Geomonas sp. RF6: one gene and its partner. The protein of the gene in region 1 interacts with the protein of each later gene in a pairwise test. Links are inferred from orthologs where the notes say so. Each region holds a gene or a part of one and is shown on either strand. Other genes may lie near its edges. The genes, in order: secG and secA.

What was found.
Region 2: the proteins of secG (region 1) and secA interact in binary tests that used the Escherichia coli proteins (3 or more experiments, as listed by UniProt). The link is inferred for Geomonas sp. RF6 from one-to-one orthologs.

The regions. Positions count from the first base shown.
Region 1 is NZ_CP087999.1:4,639,025-4,642,258, forward strand. Bases 1-2,918 are described here. They hold secG (preprotein translocase subunit SecG), read left to right. Parts: upstream 1-1,210; coding sequence 1,211-1,627; downstream 1,628-2,918. Other genes in these bases: LPW11_RS19730 (phosphoglycerate kinase), read left to right, coding at 1-332; tpiA (triose-phosphate isomerase), read left to right, coding at 389-1,144; LPW11_RS19750 (sigma-70 family RNA polymerase sigma factor), read left to right, coding at 2,519-2,918. In the rest of the region: more of LPW11_RS19750, read left to right, coding at 2,919-3,234. UniProt on the Escherichia coli protein: Subunit of the protein translocation channel SecYEG. Overexpression of some hybrid proteins has been thought to jam the protein secretion apparatus resulting in cell death; while this may be true it also results in FtsH-mediated degradation of SecY.
Region 2 is NZ_CP087999.1:4,038,154-4,041,889, reverse strand. Bases 149-3,568 are described here. They hold secA (preprotein translocase subunit SecA), read right to left. Parts: upstream 3,223-3,568; coding sequence 349-3,222; downstream 149-348. Other genes in these bases: mnmH (tRNA 2-selenouridine(34) synthase MnmH), read left to right, coding at 3,479-3,568. In the rest of the region: bifunctional glutamate N-acetyltransferase/amino-acid acetyltransferase ArgJ, read right to left, coding at 1-135; more of mnmH, read left to right, coding at 3,569-3,736. UniProt on the Escherichia coli protein: Required for protein export, interacts with the SecYEG preprotein conducting channel.

The DNA of each region.
Region 1 (3,234 bases):
TTCCCGACGGCTGGATGGCCCTCGACATTGGGCCCGAGTCGGTGAAGGAATTCGCCGAGGCGCTGAAGGACGCAAAGACGATCGTGTGGAACGGCCCGATGGGGGTCTTCGAGATGGATGCCTTTGCAAAGGGCTCCTTCGACATGGTGACCGCCGTGACCGGCACCAACGCCCTCACCATCGTCGGCGGCGGAGACACCGACGTGCTGGTAAACCGCGCGGGCGCAGCCTCCAAGGTGAGCTACATCTCCACCGGCGGGGGCGCATTCCTGGAACTGTTGGAAGGGAAAATCCTTCCCGGCGTAAAGGCGCTTGAGGAAAAGGGGAAGTAGTCGTACACCAGCACACTGATTCCATTTACTGCACCAACTACCAAAGGAGGGGTACCATGAGAAAGCCCGTAATTGCCGGCAACTGGAAGCTTTTCAAGACCAAAGACGAAGCCCTCGCCCTCATCACCGAGCTGGCGAGCAAGGTGAAGGGAGTGACGCAGGTGGAAATCATCGTGGCACCGGTCTTCACCGTGTTGCCGACTGTTAAGACCGCCCTTTCCGGGACCGACATCGCCCTCTCCGCCCAGGACGTCTTCTGGGAAGAGGAAGGCGCCTTTACCGGCGAGGTTTCCCCCCGCATGCTCCTCGATGCAGGGTGCAGCCACACCATCATCGGGCACTCGGAGAGGCGCCAGTACTTCTCCGAAACGGACGAGACGGTGAACAAGAAGATGAAGGCATCGCTGAAGGGGGGCTTGATCCCTATCATGTGCATAGGAGAGACGCTCGACGAGCGCGAGGGAGGAAAGACCTTCGAGGTGCTGGAAAGGCAGATCCGTGGCGGACTGGCCGACCTCCCTGCAGAGGTGGTGAAGCCTGTCATCGTCGCCTACGAACCGGTATGGGCCATCGGCACCGGGAAGGTCGCAACCGAAGGGCAGGCGCAGGAGGCACACGCCTTCATCAGGGGGGTGCTCGCCGACATCTTCGGCAGGGGGACCGCCGATGCCACCCGCATCCTCTACGGCGGAAGCGTGAAACCGGACAACGCCAAGGGGCTCATGGCATGCGCGGACATAGACGGGGCGCTTGTTGGCGGCGCCAGCCTGAAGGGAGACACCTTCGCCTCAATCGTACGCTACAATGAATAATCGCTTTGTTTTTCGAAAGCGATGTGCTAAAAGAGGTATTCGAATTTTCGGGAGGTAATTGCCTTAATGATTTACGTACTGATAACACTGCACGTCATTGTTTGTTTCGCACTCATCGTAATTGTACTGCTGCAGTCCGGTAAGGGTGCCGAAATGGGCGCCTCTTTCGGTGCCAGCGGCAGCCAGTCTGTATTTGGCGCCGGTGGTGGCAACACTTTCATGAGCAAGCTCACGACCAGTGCAGCTGTCATCTTCATGCTTACCTCGCTGACCCTCGCCTACCTTTCCGGTCAGGGTGGCGGCTCCTCCATCATGTCTTCCCGCACGGCACCGAAGGCGAAACCTGCCCCGATGGGCGGGCTTCCGCTGCAGCAGAAGCCGGCAACCCCTGCGGGCCCAGGCGCCGTACCTGCGAAGCCGAACACCGCACCGGTACAGCCGGCAACTACCCCGGTAGCACCGGCAGCACCCGCAGCAAAGTAGGATTTTCGGGAAGCAGCAAAAAAGTAAAAGCGTCCCAAATTTTTCATTGACTTCCTGATAAACGTAATGATATAAAGTGGTTCACTTGATGCCGAAGTGGTGGAATTGGTAGACACACCATCTTGAGGGGGTGGCGGGCAACAGCCCATACGAGTTCGAGTCTCGTCTTCGGCACCATCTAGAAATCGCTAAAAAGTAATGAAGCCCGGCCTACCAGCCGGGCTGTTTTCGTTCTGTGTCCTACCCCGCCAGCTTTGCATGAGTATGGCACGCCTGCCCCCCTTTCGCGCTACGTTCCCCCCTTTGCGAAGGTTCATCCGGGAATTCCGGGGGAGCGTGGGTCCAATGCCACGCAGCACTGCAGAAGGCCCAATGTTCCCCCCTTTGCGAAGGGGGGACAGGGGGGATTTGCTTTTTGTTGGTACCATACGAACAACTCCTCCAGAACCGCAGCTTTAACAGTACATCTCGGTCGTCGAACCACAGTGCTGCGGCAGTCTAAAGATCTACGACACAGGCCCCACCGGTTTTTTTGCACACTCGAATCAAGAAATGCTTGAGACCACAGCGATTGCGCACTTCGTAGGACGGTCCTGGCCAAGTCAAATCCCCCCTGTCCCCCCTTCGCAAAGGGGGGGACGCGAGGTCTCGTGCCGAGCTTCGTTGAAACAGACTATGGGTTCCCCAGAATTCACGGGTCGAGGCTGCTCAAAGGGGGGCACTGCAGGCCTCTTGCTAAGGTGAGCATCCCTGTCGCAAAATCCGACTCATCCCCCGCCCTGATCCATTTTTCTCACCCCCTCCCCTCCCTCTCCTCAAGCAAATCGCCCATCTGCACATTGGCACGCATCCTGAAATAATCCTGTGTCCAAAACCGACGGGAGGTGACGTATGGAATGCAATGTGATCAATGAGGATGTGATCGGCGAGAGGCTCCCCTTTTTCGTCGATACGGAGCAGGATCTGGAGCTCGTGGCGGATGAACTTTCCGAAGAAGCGGAAGAGGTCCTCTGTGATGACGTGGAAGAGATCGCCCCGGAGATGGAAGGGTGCAACGACGTCATCAAGCTTTACCTCCTGGAGGTCCGAAGGACAAAGCTCCTCTCCGCAGAGGAGGAAAGGGAACTTGCCCGGAAAATTGCCCTGGGAGACAAGAGCGCGCGTGAAAAGATGATCCTGGCGAACCTGCGGCTCGTGGTCAGCATCAGCAAGCGGTACATGAACAGGGGGCTCCCCTTTGCCGACCTCATAGAGGAAGGGAACCTGGGGCTCATGAAGGCGGTGGATCGCTTCCGGGTGGAGAAGGAATGTCGCTTCTCCACCTATGCGACCTGGTGGATCAGGCAAGCCGTGGAAAGGGCCCTGGTGAACCAGTCCCGCACCGTGAGGCTTCCGGTACACATAGCCGAAGAGGTGAGCAGGATGAATCGCGTCGCCACAGCCCTGCGAGTGAAACTGAAGCGAGAGCCGTCGATCAGGGAGATCGCCGCGGAACTTTCCTGCGACGAAGGGAACGTGCGGAAGCTGATGGTGTACATGAGGAAGGCGTACTCCCTCGATGTCCCCCGCGGAGAGGATACCGACCAGAGCCTGATGGAGACGCTGGA
Region 2 (3,736 bases), 600 kb from region 1 along the record:
GGCCTTCACCTTGTTGGTGGTGAAGACGGCGGCGACATTGGCAGGTGACTGGGAAAAGATGAGAGCCAGGTCGAGCCGCCCCGGCTTTTTGATGGCAGCCTCAACGGCTGAGAACTGGAAACCTTTGACGTTCATATTCCCCCCTGGTGAGAATAAAGGGTTTTTGGAAATTGCCGGTAGATGCCGCAGGACGTCCCCTCCCCCCTTGCGGGGGAGGGACAGGGTGGGGGGGAAGGTGCCTCCGTTACAGCAGATGGCAGCTTCACCCACCCCCTGTCCCCCTCCCGTCAAGGGAGGGGGAACCGCAGGCACTTTTTCCCCGAGTTCCAAGTACCACGCATTACAGGACTACTTGCCGCAGCACTTCTTGTACTTCTGGCCGCTGCCGCAGGGGCACGGAGCGTTGCGGCCGATCGCCTTCTTCACCTTCACCGGCTTTTGTGCGTGCTCTTCTTCCGCAAGGTTGAAGACAAGACGCTGCTGCTGGCGCTGCTGCTCCAGCTCCTGCTCACGCTCCAGCCGCTCCATATCGTCCTCGTGAGCCACCTGCACCCAGAAGATCTTCTCCACCACCTCTTCCCGGACCCTCGCCATCATGTCCATGAAGAGCTGGTACGCTTCCCTCTTGTATTCCTGCTTCGGATCCTTCTGGCCGTAGCCGCGCAGGCCGATCCCTTCCTTCAGGTGGTCGATGGAGAGGAGGTGGTCTTTCCACTGCGCGTCGATGACCTGCAGCATGATCACCTTGTGCAGGTGGTCCATGAGCTCCTCGCCGAGCTGGTCCAGCTTCTCGGTGAAGCGCTGACGGGCGGCGTTTCGCAGCATATCCTCCAGCGCGGGGGGGGTGAGACGGTCCAGCATCTCGGCGGAGATGTCGATGTGGTAGGCAAACGCCTTGTACACCGCCTCCCCTATCCCCTGCCAGTCCCACTCGCGGGCCGGCACCTTGTCGATGGCAAAGGCGCCGACGAGGTCGGTGATCAGGTCGTCGACCATCCCGAGGAAGCTCTCGCGCAGCCCTTCGCCGGAGAGGATCTCCCTTCTCTGGCTGTAGACGACCTCGCGCTGCTTGTTCATGACGTCGTCATACTCGATGAGGTGCTTGCGGATCTCGAAGTTGTGAGCCTCGACCTTCTTCTGGGCGTTCTCGATGGCGCGGGTGATGAGGCCGTGGGTGATCGCCTCCCCTTCCTCGATCCCGAGCTTGTCCATGATCGCCGACACACGCTCCGACCCGAAGATGCGCAGCAGGTCATCCTGCAGCGAGAGGTAGAAACGGGAGGAACCGGGGTCCCCCTGACGGCCGGAACGGCCGCGCAGCTGGTTGTCGATGCGGCGCGACTCGTGGCGCTCGGTGCCGAGGATGTGCAGGCCGCCCAGGGTCACCACCTCATCGTGCTCCGCGGAGCACACCGGCTTGTACTTTTGCACCAGCACCTGGAACTGCTTCGTGAGCTCCTTCAGGACCGCTCCCTCCACATCGTCGTCATCCGGGTCATCGTCCGCAAAGAGCGGGAGAACGACCGGGGCGAGCTGCGGGTACTCCTCCTGCAGGGCGGCCTTCTTCTCCTCGGCGGTCTTGTCGTAAAGCGACTCGTAGAACTCCATGAAGTCGTGGGTCTTCGTCTCGGGGCTCCCCTTGAACTCCTGGCGAGCGAGCCCGTCCGGGTTCCCCCCCAGGAGGATGTCGGTACCGCGCCCCGCCATGTTGGTGGCGATGGTGACCATCCCCTTGCGCCCTGCCTGGGCGACGATCTCCGCCTCCTTCTCGTGCTGCTTCGCGTTGAGGACGAAGTGCGGAATCGCCTGCTGCTTCAGGAGCTCGGAGAGCTGCTCGGACTTCTCGATGGAAATGGTGCCGACGAGAACCGGCTGCCCCTTGGCGTGCAGCTCCTTGATCTCCTCGATCGCCGCGTTGAACTTCTCCCGCTCCGTCTTGTACACGACGTCCGGGAAGTCCGGGCGCAGCAGCGGGCGGTTGGTGGGGATGACCACGACGTCGAGGGTGTAGATCTTGTGGAACTCCTCCGCCTCGGTATCGGCGGTACCGGTCATGCCGGAGAGTTTGTCGTACATCCTGAAGTAGTTCTGGAAGGTAATCGTCGCGAGGGTCTGGTTCTCGTTCTCGATCTTCGCCCCTTCCTTCGCCTCGATCGCCTGGTGCAGGCCGTCGGACCAGCGGCGCCCCGGCATGAGGCGGCCCGTGAACTCGTCGACGATGATGACCTCGCCGTCGCGCACGACGTAGTCCACGTCCCTCTTGAAGAGAGCGTGGGCGCGCAGGGCCTGCTGGGTGTGGTGCAGGATCTCCATGTTGCGCGGATCGTAGAGGTTGTCGACCTTCAGGAGCTTCTCCACCTTCAGGACCCCCTCCTCGGTGAGGGTCGCGGACTTCGCCTTCTCGTCGACGGTGAAGTCGCCGGTGTAGTTCTTTCTCTTCCCGGAGAGGGTATTTGCCTCCACCTCGATCACCTCGCCCTTCTTCAGGAGGGGGATGATGCGGTCGATGATGTAGTATTTGTCGGTGGAGTCTTCGGTCGGACCGGAAATGATGAGGGGGGTACGCGCCTCGTCGATGAGGATGGAGTCGACCTCGTCGACGACGGCGAAGTTGAAGCCGCGCTGCACGTACTCCCCGAGGTCGAACTTCATATTGTCGCGCAGGTAGTCGAAGCCGAACTCGTTGTTGGTACCGTAGGTGATATCGGAGGCATACGCTTCCCGCCTTTCATCGTCGTCCAGGCCGTGCACGATGACACCGACCTCGAGACCGAGAAACTTGTGAATGCGCCCCATCCACTCGCTGTCGCGCTTGGCGAGGTAGTCGTTGACGGTAACGACGTGGACCCCTTTGCCGCTGAGGGCGTTCAGATAGGAGGGGAGCGTCGCCACGAGGGTCTTCCCCTCCCCTGTTTTCATCTCGGCGATCTTGCCGGCGTGGAGAACCATGCCGCCGATGAGCTGCACATCGAAGTGGCGCATGCCGAGGACCCTTTTGCCGGCCTCGCGGCAGACGGCGAAAGCCTCGGGGAGCATGCTGTCCAGGGTTTCCCCTTTGGCGTAGCGCTCCTTGAACTCAAAGGTCTTGCCACGCAGCGCATCATCGGAGAGCTTGGAGACTTCGGCTTCGAGGCTGTTGATCCGTTCCACAACAGGCCACATGCGCTTCAGCTCCCGCTCGTTTTTGCTCCCCACGAACTTCTTGATAAGTGCAGCAAACATCTATAAATCTCCTTGAGTTACGAAAAAAAAGGGATCAAAAAACAGTGTAAGATACCATAACAGTGAGAACCGCTCAATAGAAAAGGCGGCAGCGGCGTAATATCTTTAATGAAACAAGGGGTTTCACCTCCATTCTATCCCATTCCCCCTCGCAAGTGGTACATCGTCCCCCTCCCCTGCGCTGCCGAGGTTGTGCATCCCCTTCTTGCAATAACGGGAACGCCTTCCTATAATGGCAGCCGCAAAGGAGAAGTGTGTGCCCCCTACCATAGAATTCGACGAAACCCTCCTCGACACCCATCTGGTAGTCGATGTGCGGACCCCGCTGGAGTACGCAGAAGATCACCTCCCCGGTGCCATCAACGTCCCCCTTCTGAGCAACGAGGAAAGGGTGGAGATCGGCACCCTTTACAAGCAGACTGGGCCGCACGCCGCGCGGATCCGGGGGCTCGAGCTCACCGCCCACCGTTTCCCGCAGATCGTCGGCGAGATCGCCTCGCAGGGAGCAGGAAGA